DNA from 2 places in the Lactobacillus sp. 3B(2020) genome. Region 1 is predicted to be linked to the other one. Evidence: predicted binding sites of a transcription regulator. Region 1 holds the regulator's gene; the other holds the start of a gene.

Region 1 (10,399 bases):
GTGTTGGCAATGGGTTTTTTTGATGGTGTCCACCGGGGTCATCAAGCAGTGATTAACCGTGCAAAAGAAGAGGCAACTAAACGGCAAGTTCCGTTAGCGGTTTTAACTTATGATAAGTTGCCGGGAATTATTTATTCGGCTTTTCCCCAAGGCATTCATTACTTAACAACTAATGAGCGTAAATTAGAATTGTTGGCTTCCTTGGGAGTTGACCGGGTTTATTTGGTTGATTTTACTGCTAAGTTAGGTAGTTTATCACCGCAAGCTTTTGTTGATGAATATCTGGTCCCAATGGGGGCAGTTGCGGTGGTAGCCGGCTTTGATCACACCTATGGCCCAAAAGATAAGGCAACGATGACCCGATTACCGGAATATGCGGCTGGTCGCTTTGACGTGATTGAAGTCCCGAAGTTAAGTGAAACTAATGAAAAGGTTAGTTCAACTCGGATTCGGCATTTAATTGACGAAGGTAACGTTGAATATGCGAATAAGTTGCTGGGTTACCTTTATCAAACTTCAGGAATTGTGGTCCATGGTTTTGCCCGGGGCCGAACGTTAGGCTTTCCAACCGCAAATGTAAATTGGAATGCGCTTGAGCGAATTCCGGCAGTTGGGGTATATGCCGTTCGCTTCTATGTTGATGGTAAATGGTATGGTGGCATGGCCAGTGTTGGTTATAACGTCACCTTTGGAGATGATAATCAAAAGACCATTGAGGTTTATTTGTTTGATTTTCATGCTAATATTTACGGTGAACACGTTAAGGTTGAATGGGTGAAACGGCTTCGGGGAGAGGTTAAGTTCAGTGGGGTTGATGAATTAATCGCTCAGCTCAAGGCTGATGAACAAGCAAGTCGTAAAATTTTAACGCTTTAAGTTAACGAACGTCTAGCTAGGAAAGAATTTTCCGCTAGGCGTTTTTTTAATTAGTTTTCATAAGATGTTCGGAGATCAATCAAATTTTCATTAAAGTTTAGAAAATATTAAATAAACCACCATATAGAATTAAATGTTGCCACCGTAAAACTATCAAATCCTTCCAGTAAGATGATTAACAATCTTAATTGAGACGGGAGGAAATAACTATGTGCGGTTTTGCAGGACTTCTTTCTAGCCAATCATTAAGTCAGCCTAAAAATGAGTTTGCAACTGTTAAAACAATGAATAACATGTTAGTTCACCGGGGGCCAGATGATGCGGGTTATTTTCAAGATGAGTACATTACAATGGGGTTTCGGCGGTTAAGTATTATCGATTTAACTGCGAAGGGCCATCAGCCAATGCCGTATTTAAACGACCGTTACCTGTTAACTTTTAATGGTGAAATCTATAACTATTTGGAGTTGAAAAAGGAGTTAAAAACTGAAGGGTATCAATTCCAAGGTGATTCAGATTCAGAAGTCCTCTTAGCTGCTTATGCGAAATATGGAGTGACGGTTCCTCAACATTTACGCGGCATGTTTGCCTTTGTAATTTGGGATACTGAGGAAAAGGTCCTCTTTGCGGCGCGCGATCATTTCGGAATTAAGCCTCTTTATTTTGCGACAGAAAATGATCAATTCTATTATGCTTCGGAGCAAAAGGCTTTATATCCAATTTTAAGGGAACACCAATTTAATCATGTAGCTTTACAAGATTACATGACTTTTCAATATGTACCAGAGCCGGAAACCTTAGCTACTTCAATTCATGCTTTGGAACCAGGGCACTATTTAATTAAACGGCTTGGTGAAAAGCCCCGGGTACAACGGTACTTTAATGCAACTTTTGCTCCTGTTCAAGCAAGGGAAGACGTTTTGGTTAAGCGATTACGTAAAGTTTTAATCGATTCAGTTAAACTTCATCTTCGTTCAGATGTACCAGTTGGGGCTTTCCTTTCTGGAGGAATTGATTCGTCGATTATCGCTGCGATCGCTAATCAATATCATCCTAACTTAAAGACTTTCTCCGTTGGATTTGAACGCCCCGGGTATAGTGAATTGTCCCTTGCAGCCGAGACTGCCGATCACTTAGGAGTAGAAAATTACCAACTTACGATTACCCCAGAGGAGTTTATGACTACCTTCCCATATTTTGTTTGGGCAATGGATGATCCTTTAGCCGATCCAGCAGCGGTTCCCCAATTTTTCTTAGCCCGATTAACCCGCCAGCACGTTACCGTGGCACTTACGGGTGAGGGAGCGGATGAATTATTTGCTGGTTATCCGATTTATCACGAACCCCAATCATTGCGAATCTTTCAAAAGACGCAAATTATTAATGGCGCTCTCCATTGGATTGCAACGCTAATGCCAGCTGGCATGCGGGGAAAATCATTCTTACTTCGGGGGACCACCCCCTTGGAGAAACGATATGTAGGGGATGCTTTTATCTTCGATGAAGCGCAAAAAGCCCAGTTTTTGAAAAATTATGATCCTCGTCATCCAGCACCACAAGCAGTTGCTAAGTACTATCGAGAAGTTGCGACAGCCGATCCCTTAACGAAAATGCAGTCAATTGACTTGCATAGCTGGTTAAACGGCGACCTCCTTCGCAATGCCGATCGGACTTCAATGGCCTTTAGTTTAGAACTGCGGACTCCTTTTCTTGATCGCAAAGTGTTCCAGGTTGCAAGTCAAATTCCAAGTGAAATGCGGATCCAAAATAAGACTGCGAAAGCAATTCTTCGTAAGGCTGCCGAAGGACTTGTTCCAGTAGCAGTTTTAAAGCGTCCCAAACTTGGCTTTCCAGTTCCAATTCGGCATTGGCTAAAGGACGAAATGTATGATTGGGCCCGGCAAATTATTATCACTTCACCAACCGATCAATTTTTTCGTAAAGCATATTTTCTGAAATTATTAGCGAATCATCGTCGGGGAAAGGCGGATTATTCCCGGCAGCTTTGGACAGTGCTAACTTTTATGACTTGGTATCAACAGTATGTTTTAACGGCAAGTGAAAAGGAGCGTTGGTAATATGAGACCGATTATCATCCAAAAATTTGGAGGAACTTCCCTCCAAAAATCAGATTTACGGCAAGCCGCGATTCAACACGTTAAAGCGATGGTTGCCAAACAAAAAGCAGTTGTGATGGTGGTTTCAGCACTGGGCCGGTTAGGTGATCCATACGCAACCGATTCACTCTTAGAATTGGTTCATGGTCAAACCGGAAAATTGAATTTTCAAGAATTAGATCAATTAACCAGCCTTGGAGAAACGATTTCGATGTTGGTAATGGTTAATGAACTTCGCCAGCAAGGACTAGATGCAGTTGGCCTAAGTGGCGGCCAAGCAGGGATTCAAACAACGACCGATTACCAAGCCGCACGGATTACCCATGTTGACCCTCGTCCAATTAACCGGGCTTTGGCAAATCACGAGGTGGTGGTAGTCGCTGGCTTTCAGGGCCAAACGGCAATCGGAAAGGTAACCACCTTAGGTCGCGGGGGGTCTGATACCACTGCCGTGGCGCTTGGAGTTGCGCTCAAAGCTGACCAGGTCATTTTATATAAAAATGTTGCTGGAGTTATGCATACTGATCCAACCGGGCCAACTTCAGCCCGGGTAATTTCTTGGCTATCTTATCCAGCGATGATTCAATTGGCGCGGAAAGGTGCCCAGGTGGTCTGTGAACGAGCGGTTTTACTTGCAGCTGAGGCGAACTTACCAATTTGGGTTCAAGCTACGGATCAATTTGATGAAACCGTGGGAACCTTAATCAGTTCGGTGATGATATCTAAGAAACGGCGGGTGATTTAAATGTTAGCAAAGCAATTAATAATGCCTTTAAAATATTGTCGCTTGGATCCGGTTAACTTTACTGATTTTGAAGTAACTGAATTAACCCAGGATACCCGAAAAGTACGTCCGGGAGCGGTTTTTGTGGCAATTAAAGGGAGTCGGATTGATGGCCATCGACTTATCGGTCAAGCAATTGCAAAGGGAGCACGGCTAATTGTTGCTCAAGAAATGGTTGAGGCAAATGTTCCGGTAGTATATGTTCATGACACTCACCGTGCCCTTGCTGAATTAGCGGCTAATTTTTACGGACAACCGAGTCGCCGTTTACAAGTGATTGGGGTAACCGGTACGAATGGTAAGACAACCGTAACGCATCTGATTGAAAAAATTTTTCGGGATCAAGACCAATTAACCGGTTTAATTGGGACATTGTATCAAAAAATAGGTCAGCAAACTTTTCCAACCGTCAATACGACGCCAGATGCACTGACTATTCAACGTCGGCTACGGGAAATGGTAGATGAGAAGGTTCAAACCGTTGCCATGGAAGTTTCTTCGATTGCCCTTGTTCAAGAACGGGTGCGGACGATTGATTTTAAGGTTGCCGTTTTCACAAATTTTTCTGAAGATCACTTAGCATACCACCATACAATGGCACAATATAAATTGGCTAAAAGTCTTTTATTTAGCCAATTAGGTCCTGATAAGGTGGCGGTAATTAACCAAGATGATCCAGTAGGTCGTGAATTTGCGGCTTATACTCCCGCCCAAGTTTTAACTTACGGACTAGCACCAACTGCCGATTTTCGTGCGGAACAGCTCCATTTAAGTATGCATGGGGTAGAATTTAAATTAGTTGCCTTTAACCAAACTTATGCTGTAACGGTCCCCTTAGTTGGCCAATTCAATGTCTATAATTGTTTAGCCGCAATTGCGACCGCCTTCGCTTCGGGGATTGCGATTCAAGACGCAATTAATTCCCTCAAGAATGCTCATGGGGTAAAAGGGCGGTTCCAGTTAGTACCAACGACAACGGGAATTACCGTAATTGTTGACTACGCTCATACCCCTGACGGCCTTAAAAAGGTAATGGAAACCTTAAACCAATTTGCGCAACGTAAAGTCTATTGTGTGATTGGCTGTGGTGGTGATCGGGATGCCCCCAAACGACCAATGATGGCTCAGATTGCAACTACCAATAGTAGCCAGACCATTTTCACTATGGATAATCCCCGAAACGAAGATCCCCACCAGATTATGGCTGCAATGCTAAAGGGGGTCAGCAATAATCAACGCCAACCATTAGTAATTTATGACCGGGAACAAGCAATTCAAAAAGCAATTCGCCTTGCTCAGCCAGGAGATGTAGTCTTGATCGCTGGTAAGGGCCATGAAACTTACCAACAAATCGGCCAAACCAAGTATCACTTTGATGATTTTGAGATTGCCTCAGCGGCATTAAAAACCAAATTGCCAACTTTAACGGGAATTGCAAAGTAGCAATAAATTAGCCAGAGCAAATTCAGCAATGAACTTAGCCCTGGCTTTTATTTTTTGATGATGCTTTAGAGTTTTGATTTACTATTAGTGACGGCTTGCCCGGTGGCTACCGTTGTCATGCATTTTATGAACTTGACGTTTAAAGTGCTGTTGGGGACTAGTTACAAGGTGAAAATGACGAAGCTTGCCAGGAAAGGGTTTCCCAGTAAAGCGAATACCACTCCAGGATTGCATCACCCGGGTCATTTCTTCAAGATCAGCCAGTTGTTTAGGATTATTTTCCTTAATAGTTGCTGCTTTAATATCACCTTGGAGACGTTGCAAAAGGTTGAGATGGTAATTTAAAAGTTCTTGAGTCAAGGGAGCGTTTCGATATTGATTAAAGAGTTTTTGAATTAAGAGCATTGCTTCTTTGGCTGAGTGGGGTTGAATAAAACGTTGTGATTTTTTTACCATAAATTTTTCTCCAAAAGGTTTTGACTTTTATTGACTTTTACTATTTTGGTTGGTATATTATTAATTGTATTTAGCACTTAGCAACTGGAAGTGCTAAAAGGAAGTGATGACATGCTAACACAACGTCAAGAGTTGATCCTCCAGGCGATTGTACGTCAGTTTACCGTATCTGGTCAACCAGTTGGATCAAAGTTACTAGCACAGGAACTGCCAATTAAGGTTAGTTCAGCTACGATTCGAAATGAAATGGTAGTTTTAGAGCACGAAGGACTTGTTAAAAAAGAGCATTCTTCCTCTGGACGAGTCCCTTCTAAAAAGGGCTATCGTTATTATGTCGATTATTTACTTGATCCGACAGCAATTTCCGAAAATGATTCGGCAATGATTCATAATTCCTTGGGGACTGAGTTTCAAAAAATTGATGAGATTGTTTCCCATTCTGCGGAAATTCTCTCAAACTTGACCTCTTACACGGCCTTTACCTTAAAACCTGAACAGCAAAACGTTAAATTAAGTGGTTTTCGTTTGGTTCCGTTGGGGAATGCTCGGGTTTTGGCTATTTTGGTTACGGATAGTGGTGAGGTTGAAAGTCAAGCTTTTACAATTCCAAAGCAAGTTGAGCCTGAAGCAGTTGAAGCAGTGATTCGTTTAATCAATGACCAACTCGTTGGTTTACCCTTAACAGAGGTCATTAAACGATTGCAAGAAGATATCCCAGTTCAAATAACTGATTATTTACAACAACCAGAAGGCTTTTTAAGAATTTTTGATAGTATTGTTAATCAAGCTTCGGGGGAGCGTTTCTACGTTGGTGGTCGGTTTAACCTATTGGGAATCGATACGCATCAAGATGCAAAGGCCATGAAGGCTGTTTATGAATTACTTGATCAAAGTGACCGGCTCTCTTCAATTATTGATACTGATACAAGTGGAAATGGAATCACCGTTAAAATCGGTTCTGAAATTGCAAAGGATAAGTTGTTAGATAATTATTCTTTGATTACGGCTAAGTATCAAGTTGATCAATTTGGCGAAGGCATCGTTGCTGTCCTCGGACCAACCACGATGTCGTATTCCCGCACGATTGGGTTAGTCGATGCTTTTCGGCACGAACTTGCAAAACGGTTACTAAACTACTATCATCATTATTATGATTCTTAGGAGGGATTAAATGGCAAAGAAAGAAAAATCGACAAAACCAGTCGAAGAAAAACAAGATCAAGCGACGGACCAAGTTAAGGCTAAGTCAGATCAAGCAAAAACGAAGCCAACCGCCGATGATCAAGTGACGATTTTAAAAGCACAAATTGAAAAGTTGCAGGCTGACGTAAGTACAAAGGATGATCAGTACCTACGGGCAGAAGCAGAAATTCAAAACATGACCAAGCGTTTTAATAAGGAACGGGAAAGCTTACTCAAGTATGACGGGCAAGATTTGGTTAAAGGCATTTTGCCGGTTTTGGATAATTTAAAGCGGGCCCTCCAAATTGAAGTTTCCGATGATGCCGGAAAACAATTAAAGAAGGGCATTCAAATGGTCCACGATCATTTGGAACAAGCGTTGAAGGAACATGGGGTTACTGAAATCGAAGCTTTGAACAAGCCTTTCGATCCCCAAACCTCCCAAGCGGTTCAGACGGTACCGGTTGAGGATGGTCAAAAGCCGGAAACGGTTGTTAAGGTTTTGCAAGCTGGCTATATGCTAAAGGACCGGGTAATGCGGCCGGCAATGGTCATTGTTGCACAATAAATAAAAAATAAAGAAGGTAAAAAAATGGCAAGTAATAAGATTATTGGTATCGACCTTGGTACTACTAACTCTGCCGTTGCCGTCATGGAAGGTAACGAACCAAAGATTATCACCAACCCTGAAGGGGGACGGACTACTCCATCTGTGGTTTCATTTAAGAACGGCGAAGTTCAAGTTGGAGAAGTGGCAAAACGGCAAGCAATAACTAACCCTAACACGGTTAAGTCCATTAAGAGTCACATGGGGGAAGCTGGTTACACAGTTGACATTGAAGGTAAAAAGTACACCCCACAAGAAATCTCAGCAATGATTTTGCAATACATCAAGAAGTATGCTGAAGATTATATTGGTGATACGGTTACGCAAGCGGTGATTACCGTTCCGGCCTACTTCAATGACGCTCAACGGCAAGCTACTAAGGATGCCGGGAAGATTGCTGGGTTAGATGTTAAGCGAATCATCAACGAACCAACTGCTTCTTCTCTCGCTTACGGGCTTGATAAGCAAGACAAGGATGAAAAGATTTTAGTTTATGACCTTGGTGGGGGAACTTTTGATGTTTCCATCCTTGAACTTGGGGATGGGGTCTTCCAAGTTCTTTCCACGAACGGTGATACTCACCTTGGTGGGGATGACTTCGATCAAAAGATCATGGATTGGTTAGTTGACGACTTCAAGGCTGAAAATGGTATTGATCTTTCTCAAAATAAAATGGCGCTTCAACGGTTGAAGGACGCTGCTGAAAAGGCAAAGAAGGACCTTTCTGGGGTTCAAGAAGCTCAAATCAGCTTACCATTTATTACTTCTGGTGAAAATGGCCCATTACACTTGGAAAAGACTTTGACCCGGGCACAATTCAACCAACTTACGAATGACTTGGTTGAACGGACGAAGCAACCAGTTTTGAACGCCATGAAGGATGCAGACCTTTCATTTAGTGATATTGATGAAGTTATCCTTAATGGTGGTTCAACCCGGATTCCAGCCGTTCAAGAAATGGTTAAGGAATTAACTGGTAAGGAACCTAACCACTCCATTAACCCAGATGAAGCCGTTGCCCTTGGGGCTGCTGTGCAAGGTGGGGTCTTAACAGGTGATGTTAAGGATGTTGTTTTACTTGACGTTACACCACTTTCCCTTGGGATTGAAACTATGGGTGGCGTTTTCACGAAGTTGATTGATCGGAACACGACGATTCCAACTTCAAAGAGTCAAATTTTCTCAACGGCCGCCGATAATCAACCAGCAGTTGATATTCATGTTCTTCAAGGTGAGCGGCCAATGGCAGCCGATAACAAGACGCTTGGTAACTTCCAATTAACGGATATTCCACCTGCACCACGTGGGGTTCCTCAAATCAAGGTTACCTTCGATATTGATAAGAACGGGATTGTTAATGTTTCTGCCGAAGATCAAGGAACCCACAAGAAGCAAAACATTACTATCAAGTCTAACTCTGGTTTATCGGATGAAGAAATCGAACGGATGAAGAAGGATGCCGAAGCTAACGCCGAAGCTGATAAGAAGAAGAAGGAAGAAGCAGATGTTCGCAACGAAACCGATCAGCTACTCTTCCAAACTGATAAGACCTTAAAAGAACTTGATGGTAAGGTATCAGCAGACGAAATTCAAAAAGCTAAGGATGCTAAGGAAGCTCTTCAAAAGGCTAAGGATGCAAACGACATCGAAGCAATGAAGACGAAGAAGGACGATTTGAATAAGATTATCCAAGACTTGACGGTTAAGTTATACCAACAAGCACAACAACAAAATGGTGGTGCTCAAGGTAACCCAACTTCTGGTAATGACAACCAAAAGGGTAACGATGACGGTAAGACCGTGGACGGTGACTTTGAAGAAGTTAACCCAGACGACAAGAAATAGTTAAATTGCTTAGGAGGTTGAGTTTTGCCCAACCTCTTTTGTGAATTAAAAGCGGGGAAAAAGAATGGCAGAAAAAGACTACTATGATATTTTAGGGGTCAAAAAGGACGCTTCTGAAGCTGAAATTAAACGAGCTTACCGGAAATTAGCAGCAAAGTACCACCCGGATGTTAACCATGAACCGGGGGCTGAGCAAAAGTTTAAGGATATTAACGAAGCCTACGAAACTTTAAGTGATTCGCAAAAGCGGGCCCAATATGATCAATTTGGTTCCGCTGGTCCCCAAGGAGGTTTTGGTGGTCAAGGCTTTGGTAACCAAGGGTTCGGCGGGGCCCAAGGATTCAGTGATTTTTCTGATCTGTTTGGAGATCTCTTTGGTGGTGCTGGTCGGCGGCGGGATCCCCGGGCGCCTCAACAAGGTCGAGATTTGCAATATACGATGACCCTTGATTTTATGGAAGCCATTAAGGGTAAGCAAACCACCATTAAGTATACGCGGGATACCCAATGTGATGTATGTCACGGGACTGGTGCTAAGCCTGGGAAGAGTCCAGTAACTTGTCACCAATGTGGTGGACAAGGCTTCATCTTGCATCAGCGTCAGACGATGATGGGAATGATGCAGTCGCAAGAAGTTTGTCCAACTTGCCATGGGACGGGTCAAGAAGTTCGTCCAGATGATCAATGTACAAAGTGTCATGGCCAAGGTCATGTTAGCGAACGTCATGAATTGAAGGTTAAAGTCCCAGCTGGGGTTGATGATGGTCAACAATTGCGATTACAAGGTCAAGGTGAGGTTGGCCAAAACGGTGGCCCATACGGTGACCTTTATATCCTCTTCCGAGTTACCCCAAGTCGTGACTTCCGTCGGGATGGGACGACAATCTATGTCGACCAAGATATTTCCTTTACCCAAGCAGCCCTTGGGGACAAGATTAAAGTTAAAACGGTCCATGGCGATGTTGACTTAAAAATTCCTGCTGGAACTGAGTCGGAAACTAATTTCCGTCTTCGCGGCAAGGGAGTCCCATTTATTAATGGCAAAGGAACTGGGGATGAACACGTAACGATTCACGTTAAGACCCCTAA
Region 2 (10,399 bases), 920 kb from region 1:
GCTAAATCATCAGCAACGTAAAATTGAGTTTAATCAATTACAAGATCCAGACCAGCCCAATGGACCCCTTCAGGGAGCAATTTATCGTGATAAACAAGGTAATCGCTATCAGCTTACTAAAGATGCAACCCTTGCAATCGTGGCTCATTTTCAGAATCATGAACGCGAAGATTTGACGTGGATAATCACGGCCCCGCAGGTTTTTCAACGGCCGATCGTGATTGATCAAGTTACCCATGAAACTTTAAAAGTGGGAGATTGGCAAGGAAGTTATCGCTTTGCTTCCCAATTAGTGAAGGTAATTCCAGGTTTTCATGCTAATCAAAAGCAGACACCGGAAGTTAACGTAACTGCAGATCAACCAGATATCGCAACAGTGGTGACGTACATCGCAAATGGAAAGGTGGTACCGACTGACGTTGGGGGACACCCTTTAGCTCCGGGGGAACCTTTTACGACCGATAAAACCGATGCGACTCGAACCATTGTGCAAAAGTTACCCCTGGTTCCTGATTATCATCCAACCACTCAAGCGCCAATCGTTCCGGCTAAGCCTAGTGAAGACATGCCCGTTATTTATGCCCCTGGCCTGCCAACTCAGCCAATGGGAACGATCCACGTGCTTTATATGGATCAAGACCAAAATAATGCTGAATTGGCCTCCGTTAGTCAGAGTATTTCTGGTGAGTATGGACAAACGATTAATTACAGTTCTAAGCAAGTTTTGCAAGACTTATCAAAACGGGGCTTTGATCTAGTTTGGGATGGTTTTACCAGTCAAGCAGGGACCACCTTTAGTCAGGAAAATGATGGTCAAACATACGTCGTGACGGTTAAGCATGCGCTAAAAACTACTTTTGATGCTGATAAAGTTCCGGGAAAACCTGAGCTTTTAAGGGGAGCTTCGCAAACGATTGTCTATCAATTTACGGATGGAAAACGGCCGACAACCCGGAATGTTACTAACCAACAGGTTACCTTTAAACGTCCAGCTTATTTAGATCGAATTACTCACGAACTAGTTAAAATTGGAAAATGGACGGGGGAGGTTAAATTCGATGTGATTAAGACCCCAGTGGTTCCGGGTTACCATGCCAACCTTCGTCAAGCCGGGGGACAAACCTTGACAGCTGATCAACCAACCCTAACGACAACCGTTACCTACACGCCTAATGGCCGCCTAATTCCAGTGGACCAGGATGATCGGCCCTTACCAGAAAGTCAGCCTTTCCCCTACCCAACTGATCCTGAGGATCCAACGCAAGTGATTAAAAACTTGGCGGTTCCAGCAATTGAAGGCTATTTACCTGTTGAAACGACGGTTAAAATTAATAATCCAACTAACGATACTAAAGTTCACTATGTGCCGGTAAAGTAAGGAGAAATTAAGATGATACGTTATGACGAAATTTTGATTGGTTCGGGGCCGGCTGCCTACAAACTATCCAATTTGCTAGCTAAGACTGACCACCGGGTGTTGGTAATTGAAGGAAATCAATTTGGGGGAACTTGTCCGAATTATGGTTGTGAACCGAAAATTTTCTTAGCGGGAGCCGCTCGAGCGGTTATCCAATCACAACAATTAGTAGGTCGGGGGATTAGCCACCCTGCAGTTCTTGACTGGCATCAGTTAATGCAAACCAAACTTCATCGTTTTAATTCCTGGCCAGCTGAAACCAAGGCAAACATTGAACGAACCCATGACACAATAAGTGGGTATGCCAGTTTGGTGGACAAACACATAGTAAGGGTAAACGGCGTTAACTATGAGGGCGAGCGCATTATTATTGCCACTGGACAAAGTCCCGTTGTCTTGCCAATTATTGGTAACGAATACTTGCACACTAGTACTGAGGTCCTCTCGTTAAAGGACTTACCATCCCGAATTATCATTATTGGTGGGGGAATTGTTGCCATGGAATTAGCCACCTTAGTTGCCGCTGCTGGGGCTAAAGTTACGATGTTGATTCATTCTAATCGGATACTAAGAGCTTTCCCTAGTCAAGATGTCCAGAAAGTAGTTGCCGCAATGGAAGCACGGGGGATTCGTTTCGAATATAACGTGACGCCGGAAGCAATCGAAACGGCTGACGGGGGTTTCATTGTCCAAACTGATCATGGCTCTTTCCCTACTGATTATGTAATTGGCGCAACTGGCCGACGACCTAATCTTGATCGCTTACACTTGGAACGGGTTGGAATTAAAATTGATCACCAAGGGATTATCGTTGACGAACATCTAATGACTAATATCCCTGGAATCTATGCAGTAGGGGATGTTGTATCGAGGTCGGAGCCCAAATTAACGCCGGTTGCGGAATTTGAAGGGCAATATCTCTTTGACTACTTGATGGGACAAGAAAAAGCACCAATTAAATACCCGGTAATTGGGCAAGCAACCTTTAGCTTTCCAGAGGTTGCTTTAGCTGGCGTTAATCCAGACCAGGTAATTGAAGATTCCGCCTATCAAATTCACCACCAATCCTTGAAATACGGAAGCTTGAAGGCAGGAGAAAATGATCAAACCAGTGAATTAACTCTTGTTTATCATGACGATCACTTAGTTGGCGTCAGTGCAGTTGGTGATCATGCTGCTGATGAAGTAAACTACTTAATCCCAATGATTGGCCTTAAGATAAGTCGCAAGCAGTATCAACAAGTTGCGATTGGGATTTACCCAGCGTTAGGTGATAACGTTGGCAATTGGTTGAAATGAGGCTGGGAATTAACTATTAATTTTTGCCCCTCTAACATTAAAATCCGGACTATAATTTTTGCCTTGATCAAAAATTGTAGTCCGGATTTTCGATTATTTATGAAATTGGCCCTCCATCGGTTAATTAATTGTCCCAATTTCGTTATGTTTAATGTCATCAGGGCCAGGCCAATGTCATTTTCCACAGCCCGTTGACCACGCAAGTGAGTTCGGCGTATGCCAAAATCCCTCTTCATGTGACCAAAGACTGGCTCAACGTCGAACTTCCGTCGACGATAAATCGCCTTACCTTCGTCACTTGAGAGGGTCGCTTTCACTTTTGCTTTGTAATAATTCCAGGTCGGGTTAACCTTCATATAACGTTGCCGACCACCTGGTGTTTTCGTTAATTTATCCAATTGCGCTGACGGCTGGTGCTTATCTGCCCGATAGATTTTAAAATCACGTTTGAAACCATATTTATCGATTTGCTCACTATACCGATAAAAGCTAAAACGAACCCCTAAATGATCAATATAGTAATCATCTTCGGCGTTATACTGCCAATTTTGTGAGTTAGTTGGGTCGTTTTTAAACTTGCGCTTCTGTTCCTTTTGATAAGTTGTATAGGGAATAATAGGTTGCTTTTCAAACTGATCAAGAATCGTTGTGTAATTGTATTCACTACCATAACCTGCATCAGCGACGATATGTTTAAAGAAGCCTAAGGCATGAAATTGCTTAAGAAATGGCACTAAAGTCCTTGTATCAGTTGGGTTTGAAAATAATCCGTAATCAAGAACAAATTGCTTATGAGTGGCAATTTGTAAGTTATAGCCAGGTTTCAATTCCCGATTCATCATCGGATCTTCTTTCATACACATAAAAGTCGCATCATGATCAGTCTTGGAGTAGCTATTGCGACCTTGGAAGATATCTTCGGCATGTTCATACTTTTGGGCACGAGGAATTAAGTCGTTGCTTAGCTGGTGGCGAAGTTTTTTTAGGAAACGACGACGCCGTTTCCTAACTGAACCACCTTTGATGATTTTGGGTTCTTGCTCAATCTCTTCATCTAATTTAGTGATTTGCTCTCCGAGTTCTTGTTCCATTGTTTTCATGCCTTCGGCAGAAGTGACCAGCTCTGGCGCCATTTCTTGCACCACTCGTTTTTCCACTAATTCCTCATAAATCTTACTTGTCTTTTCCCTTAACTTAGCGTGGTACTTTTCCACTGCACGACGCCAAGTAAATGAATATTTATTGGCATCAGCTTCGACCTTGGTTCCATCAATAAAAACTGCATCATTTTGAATTAGGCCGTGATCTGTTAAAGCCATGGTAAAGTAGACAAAAGCACGCTTGATCAGATTACTAGCGTGCTGACTGCTCCGAAAGTTATTGATGGTGTGGTAACTATAAGTATAGTCATGGGCTAACCAACGCATTGGTAGACTCTCATCCAACATCATTTCAATCTTTCTTCCAGAATAGGTTTGACGCGAGTAGGCAAACAAGAGGATCTTAAGCATAATTGCTGGATGCGATGCAGGGCGGCCAGTAGCCGCCACCGACTCTTCCAATAGAACCTCCTGTGGAATTGAGTCGACAAATGCACTAATTAGTCGCGCAATATGGTTCTTTGGTAAATCATAGTTATAGTTTAGTACGAATTCGGTTTGCCCTATGGTATAATTTTGATACATGGAAATCGCTCCTTTTTGTTTGTTTTCGTGATAATTACATCATATCAGGAGCAACTTCCTGTGTACATAAAAACCGGATGATGAATTGTTTAAGAAATTCATCATCCGGTTTTTACTTTGGACTAGGAGTTTTTTCCCAGCCTCATTCTACTTGAGTTGACTGTTGTCCATGATACCGTCAAGCAAACCGTAATCAACGGCTTCTTGAGCGGTCATGTAATTGTCACGTTCAGTATCTTGTTGAACCTTTTCAAAACTTTGACCAGAATTCTTAGCCAAAATTTCGTTAATCATCTTCCGGGTCTTCAAGATTTCTTCAGCGGCAATTTGGATTTCAGTTTGTTGTCCTTGAGCACCACCAGAAGGTTGGTGAATCATCACTGTTGAGTGTGGTAAACCAAACCGCTTACCCTTCGCTCCAGATGATACGAGGACACTAGCCATTGAGGCGGCCATCCCGATCACGATCGTTTGAACATCAGACTTGATGAAGTTCATCGTGTCGTAAATTGCCATCCCAGAGGTAACTACACCACCAGGAGAATTAATGTACATGTAAATATCTTTGGTTGAGTCTTGCGCGTCTAAGAATAGTAATTGCGCAACAATTGAGTTTGCCATGTTGTCTTCAATTGGACCAGAGACCATAATGATCCGATCCTTAAGAAGCCGTGAGTAAATGTCATAAGCACGTTCCCCACGTGAGGATTGTTCAATGACAGTCGGTACTAAGTTCATACCATGTGCCTCCTTAATTAGCAGTAGTTAGCAAGCTTTGCTAACTGATATGAACAGTTTACTCTATAGGTCAAAAAAGGTCAAATAATTTATTCACTTTTTCTTTTTAGCGAAAAATCCAATTTTGATAAACTTTCAAAATTTACTATTTCAACCGGTTGACATAAAGCGGAAAGTGGGATATATTATAGTCGTTGATGAAGGAAACCGCTTACAATTATTTTCAAAGAAGTGGTTTGCCGAGACTATTCGGTAGGATGCTTGGATTTGACTGTTGAAAACGAGTTCACAAACGCCTATCATCTTTACTAGATAGTTAAAAATGATTTTGTAGAAGAAAGAGGTTTTATTAATGGCTCACGTATCATTTGACAGTTCTGCGTTAAAGAAATTCGTCCAACCCAACGAATTAGGTGAAATGCAAGCCATGGTAAACGCTGCTGACGAGCAACTTCGTCAAGGCACGGGTGCCGGTGCTGACTTCCGTGACTGGTTGCACTTACCAACGGATTATGATAAGGAAGAATTTGACCGGATCAAGGCCGCTGCCAAGAAGATCCAATCTGATTCTGATGTTTTAGTTGTTATCGGGATCGGGGGCTCATACTTAGGAGCTCGGATGGCCATTGACTTCTTACACAAGAGCTTCTACCAAGCGGAAACAGCAGAAGATCGGAAGGCCCCATTGGTTCTATTTGCTGGGAACTCCCTTTCCAGTTCTTACGTTTACGATTTGATCAAGTTGATTGGCGACCGGGACTTCTCAGTTAACGTTATTTCTAAGTCCGGAACGACAACGGAACCTTCAATTGCTTTCCGGATCTTTAAGGAATTATTGATCAAGAAGTATGGTGAAGCCGAAGCTAACAAGCGGATTTACGCTACAACTGACCGGAAGCGGGGTGCCTTGAAGACGGAAGCGGACGCTGCTGGTTGGGAGACCTTTGTTATTCCGGACGGTGTTGGTGGTCGTTACTCTGTTTTAACGGCCGTTGGACTTTTGCCAATCGCGGCTTCTGGAGCAGATATTGACCAATTGATGGCTGGAGCTAAGGCAGCTGAAGACACATACACAGATGCTGATTTAACGAAGAATGAAGCTTACCAATACGCTGCTTATCGTAACATCCTTTACCGGAAGGGTTACACCACTGAATTGTTGGAAAACTACGAACCAAACATGACGATGTTTGCAGAATGGTGGAAGCAATTAGCTGGTGAATCCGAAGGGAAGGACCAAAAGGGGATTTATCCATCAAGCGCTAACTTTACGACGGACCTCCACTCCTTGGGTCAATACATCCAAGAAGGTCGGCGGAATCTGATGGAAACGGTTGTTAAGTTAGATACGCCAAACCATGATATGACAATTCCAACGGCTGACTCCAACCTTGATGGTCTTGAATATCTGCAAGGTAAGAACATGGACTGGGTTAACACGAAGGCTTATGAAGCCGTTGTTGCCGCTCACACGACTGGTGGTGTTCCAGTAATGACGGTTCACATTGATAAGGAAGATGCCTTTACGTTAGGTTACTTAATTTACTGGTTTGAAGTTGCCATTGCTATTTCTGGTTACTTGAACGGGATTAACCCATTCAACCAACCAGGAGTTGAAGCTTACAAGACCAACATGTTTGGTTTGCTTGGAAAGCCTGGTTTTGAAGAAGTCGGCGATCGGCTTCGCAAGGAAATGGCTGAAAATAAATAGTTAAGTTTGAGGATTAACCGCCTGGTTGCGGCCGGGCGGTTAAATTTCAAGGACTATGTTAAGCGGTTACAATATGCATTAAAAAGGAGCGATAGACATGTTATTAGGTAGTGTTGAAGCAGGTGGAACGAAGTTTGTATGTGCGGTAGGTAACGAAGATTATCGGATTATGGATAGTGTTCATTTTCCAACTACGACGCCAGAAGAAACCTTGCAAAGGACAATTGATTACTTTAAGAAGTTCCCAGATTTAAAGGCAATTTCGGTGGCTTCCTTTGGACCAATTGAAATCCGTCATAATTCACCAAAGTATGGTTACATCACGAACACCCCGAAGCCGGGTTGGTCAAATGTTGACTTTGTTGGAACATTAAAGAAGGAATTCAACTTACCAATTTACTGGACCACTGATGTCAATGGTTCTGCATTTGGGGAATATGTTTTATCAACCCTCTTTAACCAAAAGTTGCAGTCCCTGGTTTACTACACGATCGGAACTGGGGTTGGTGCTGGTGCGGTCATTGATGGTAAGTTTGTTGGTGATATGGGCCACACTGAAATGGGGCACATTCGGCTTAAGCGCCACCCAGATGACCTTGACTTTAAAGGGATTTGCCCATTCCACGGTGACTGCCTCGAAGGATTAGTTTCAGGCCCAACCTTTGAAGCGCGGACTGGTAAGAAGGGGCAAGATGTGCCTTTGACGGATCATGTTTGGGATATTATGGCTTACTATGTCGCCCAAGCTGCGCTCGACACAACCTTGATGTTCCGGCCAGCCAAGATTATTTTTGGTGGTGGGGTTGTTAGTGAAGAATTCTTGAAGAAGGTTCGGGCCCAATTTAAGGAACTCTTGAACGGCTACGTTGAAGTTGGCGACCTTGACAAGTACATCGTAATGCCATTGGCTAAGAATAATGGTTCCGCTACGGTTGGTAACTTTGCTTTGGCTTTGAGAGCATATGAAAATTAAGGTGCTTTTCGAGGAAATCTGTGATAAATAAGCAAAAAGTACTGTTTAGCTGGACTAAAAGTTCTCCGCTTAGCTAGAGTGCAGATTCCTAGAAGTAGAACTTGATTATATTGGGTATTGCTTAGGACGGTGGGACTAGCAAGCGAGGTTCAATGTTTAGTCCATATCTTACGTAATCAATTAAATTTAAAAGCCATCTTGATGATTAGCAATGTGGGCTGCTTCTCATGCAAGGTGGCTTTTCTAGTGTTCACACGAGCTAAAATGTTTCATCTCGCCCCTTATTGAGCATGGTATAATGGAATTAATTATTTTAGTAAGGGAAGAAGCCCATGAAGAAGTTGAAACTGGAAGATGTGGCGGAGCGTGCCGGTGTCTCCAAAACCACCGTATCTCGGGTGATTAATCGCCGGGGTTCCTTAAGTGAAAAAACAATCCAAAAAGTCGAACAAGCCATGGCGGATTTGAATTATCATCCGAATGTGATTGCCCAACAATTGCATACCCAAGAAACAAAATTAATTGGAATTTTAGTTCCGACAGTTGCTAATCCATTTTTTGGCGAGCTAACGATGTACTTGGAAGATGCATTGTTCCAACGTGGTTATAAGGTTTTAATCAGTGATGCCTTAGATAACTCAACCAAAGAAGAACGTTATCTTCAACAGTTAATGGGTCATCAAGTCGACGGCCTAATTATTGCCACCCATAATAACGACCTTCAAGAATACCAGCATGCCAATTTACCGGTGGTTGCCTTAGACCGCTTTTTACGGAATGATATCCCAGTGGTAGCGTCAGATAATTACGCTGGAGCCCGGTTGGCAACGGAAGCTTTGATTGCGCGGGGATGTCAACACATTGTGCATACTTATCGTGTTAATCCTTCTAAGTGGCATGACAATCAGCGGGAGCGGGCCTTTGAAGACACTATGAAGGAAAAGGGTTTAGTTAGTTATACCTACACCGTTAAAAATAACGAAACCGTGGCGGATCGAAATCAACTTTTTAACCGCTTGTTTGACGAGCATCCCAACGTTGATGGAATTTTTGCTAGTAACGACTTAGATGCGGCGCGGATTTTAAGCATTGCTCGCCAACGGGGTTACCAAGTGCCAGCTCAACTTCAAATCGTTGGTTATGACGGTGCTCAGGCAACCCAAGAATTGGTTCCTGAATTAGCAACCATTGTTCAGCCAATTAAACAGATGGCGACCTATGCGGTTCAATTGTTAGCTGACCGAATTAATGGTAAATTTACCCCATCTACAACGGTTCTACCCGTTAGTCTAAAAACGGGAACGACCCTTAAAGCGATCGCTAAATAAAGATTTCAGGGATCTAAGTAGGCAAATCTGTTGAAATATGTTATGATCATAAAGATATGTTGTGGTTGAAAATAGGAGGAATAACAATGTTAATAACCCTCTTCTTGATCGACTGCGTTGTCTTAATTGCCTGCGTAATGATGCAGCCAGCGAAAACTGATAACGATGCAATGTCTGCATTGACTGGTGGTTCAGGAGATTTATTCTCCCGGCGGAAATCCCGGGGCTTTGAAGCTGTCATGCAGATTGTTACAACCATCGTTGGGGCGATCTTCTTTATTTTGGCTTTGGCGATCATTTACACCACGTCACATTAGACGACCGCGGCGAACAAAAAGTAATACTGATTGAAGAGGCTGTGGCAGGTGCCATGGCCTTTTATTTTGCAATTTAGCTTTCTCCAGCACATGAAATAATTGAGAGGAATACTTAATGACAGAATTAAAGGAACAAATTTTAAAGGTCTTGGGGACTAATCCCACGATTAGTTTGTCAGCCGAAAAAATCGGCCGCCTAATTAAAAAGGAAACGGCCGATGATTTTAAGCCCTTAATCCAAGCCTTAGCCCAAATGGAACGGGAAAATTTGGTTGAAGTAACTGACCAGGGGGAATTTAAGCTCGTCCCCCAACAACAAGAAATTGTTGGGGTTTTCCACGGAAATGCTAAGGGCTTTGGCTTCGTTGCTTATGATGAAACCCTCCCTGATGTTTACGTTAACCCTGACCATACCGCCCATGCTCTAACGGGGGATGAGGTCAAAGTAAAGATTCTGCGAGCCGGTGATCCAACAAAGGAACAAGGCCCAGAAGGTGAAGTTACGGAGATCTTAGAACATCACTATGAACACGTTGTTGGTGAGTTTAAGAACCTGACGATGGGTAACTTTATCGGAGAAATTATCTTAAAAGATAAGAAATTGGCTAACTTCCGTTTCTTTGTGACGGACCAAGGCCTGCATCCGCAAGATAATGAAGTCGTAACCGCTACGATTACCGCCTATCCGAGTGATGAATCTCCAGAAATTTTGACGGGAGCGGTCACCGAAGTGATTGGGGATAAGGATGAACCGGGAATTGATATTTTATCAGTCATCTATGCCCATGATGTTCCGCACGAGTTTCCAAAGGAAGCCCTTGATCAAGCTAATGCCATTCCATTGCACGTTTTACCTGAAGAAAAGGTGGGGCGTCGGGATCTAACTGATCAACCATTAGTTACGATCGACAGTATTGAATCGAAAGACTTG

What was found. Region 1 encodes HrcA, which represses chaperone genes, less so after heat shock. Its sites were predicted from a motif close to TTAGCACTCNNNNNNNNNGAGTGCTAA; they were not measured.
Region 2: a site for HrcA is predicted at 5,157-5,183, ahead of clpP (ATP-dependent Clp endopeptidase proteolytic subunit ClpP). Genes of this name have one in related genera too.

The regions. Positions count from the first base shown of each region.
Region 1 covers NZ_CP047410.1:1,368,553-1,378,951, reverse strand. The annotation lists gene ribF (riboflavin biosynthesis protein RibF) at 1-876, shown strand, start outside; gene asnB (asparagine synthase (glutamine-hydrolyzing)) at 1,086-2,954, shown strand; gene GTO83_RS06830 (hypothetical protein) at 2,956-3,738, shown strand; gene GTO83_RS06825 (UDP-N-acetylmuramoyl-L-alanyl-D-glutamate--2,6-diaminopimelate ligase) at 3,739-5,220, shown strand; gene GTO83_RS06820 (hypothetical protein) at 5,305-5,676, opposite strand; gene hrcA (heat-inducible transcriptional repressor HrcA) at 5,788-6,837, shown strand; gene grpE (nucleotide exchange factor GrpE) at 6,848-7,426, shown strand; gene dnaK (molecular chaperone DnaK) at 7,451-9,310, shown strand; gene dnaJ (molecular chaperone DnaJ) at 9,375-10,399, shown strand, end outside.
Region 2 covers NZ_CP047410.1:451,869-462,267, forward strand. The annotation lists gene GTO83_RS02140 (hypothetical protein) at 1-1,378, shown strand, start outside; gene GTO83_RS02145 (NAD(P)/FAD-dependent oxidoreductase) at 1,391-2,716, shown strand; gene GTO83_RS02150 (IS1182 family transposase) at 2,674-4,401, opposite strand; gene clpP (ATP-dependent Clp endopeptidase proteolytic subunit ClpP) at 4,549-5,139, opposite strand; gene GTO83_RS02160 (glucose-6-phosphate isomerase) at 5,492-6,850, shown strand; gene scrK (fructokinase ScrK) at 6,948-7,823, shown strand; gene GTO83_RS02170 (LacI family DNA-binding transcriptional regulator) at 8,156-9,151, shown strand; gene secG (preprotein translocase subunit SecG) at 9,238-9,468, shown strand; gene rnr (ribonuclease R) at 9,584-10,399, shown strand, end outside.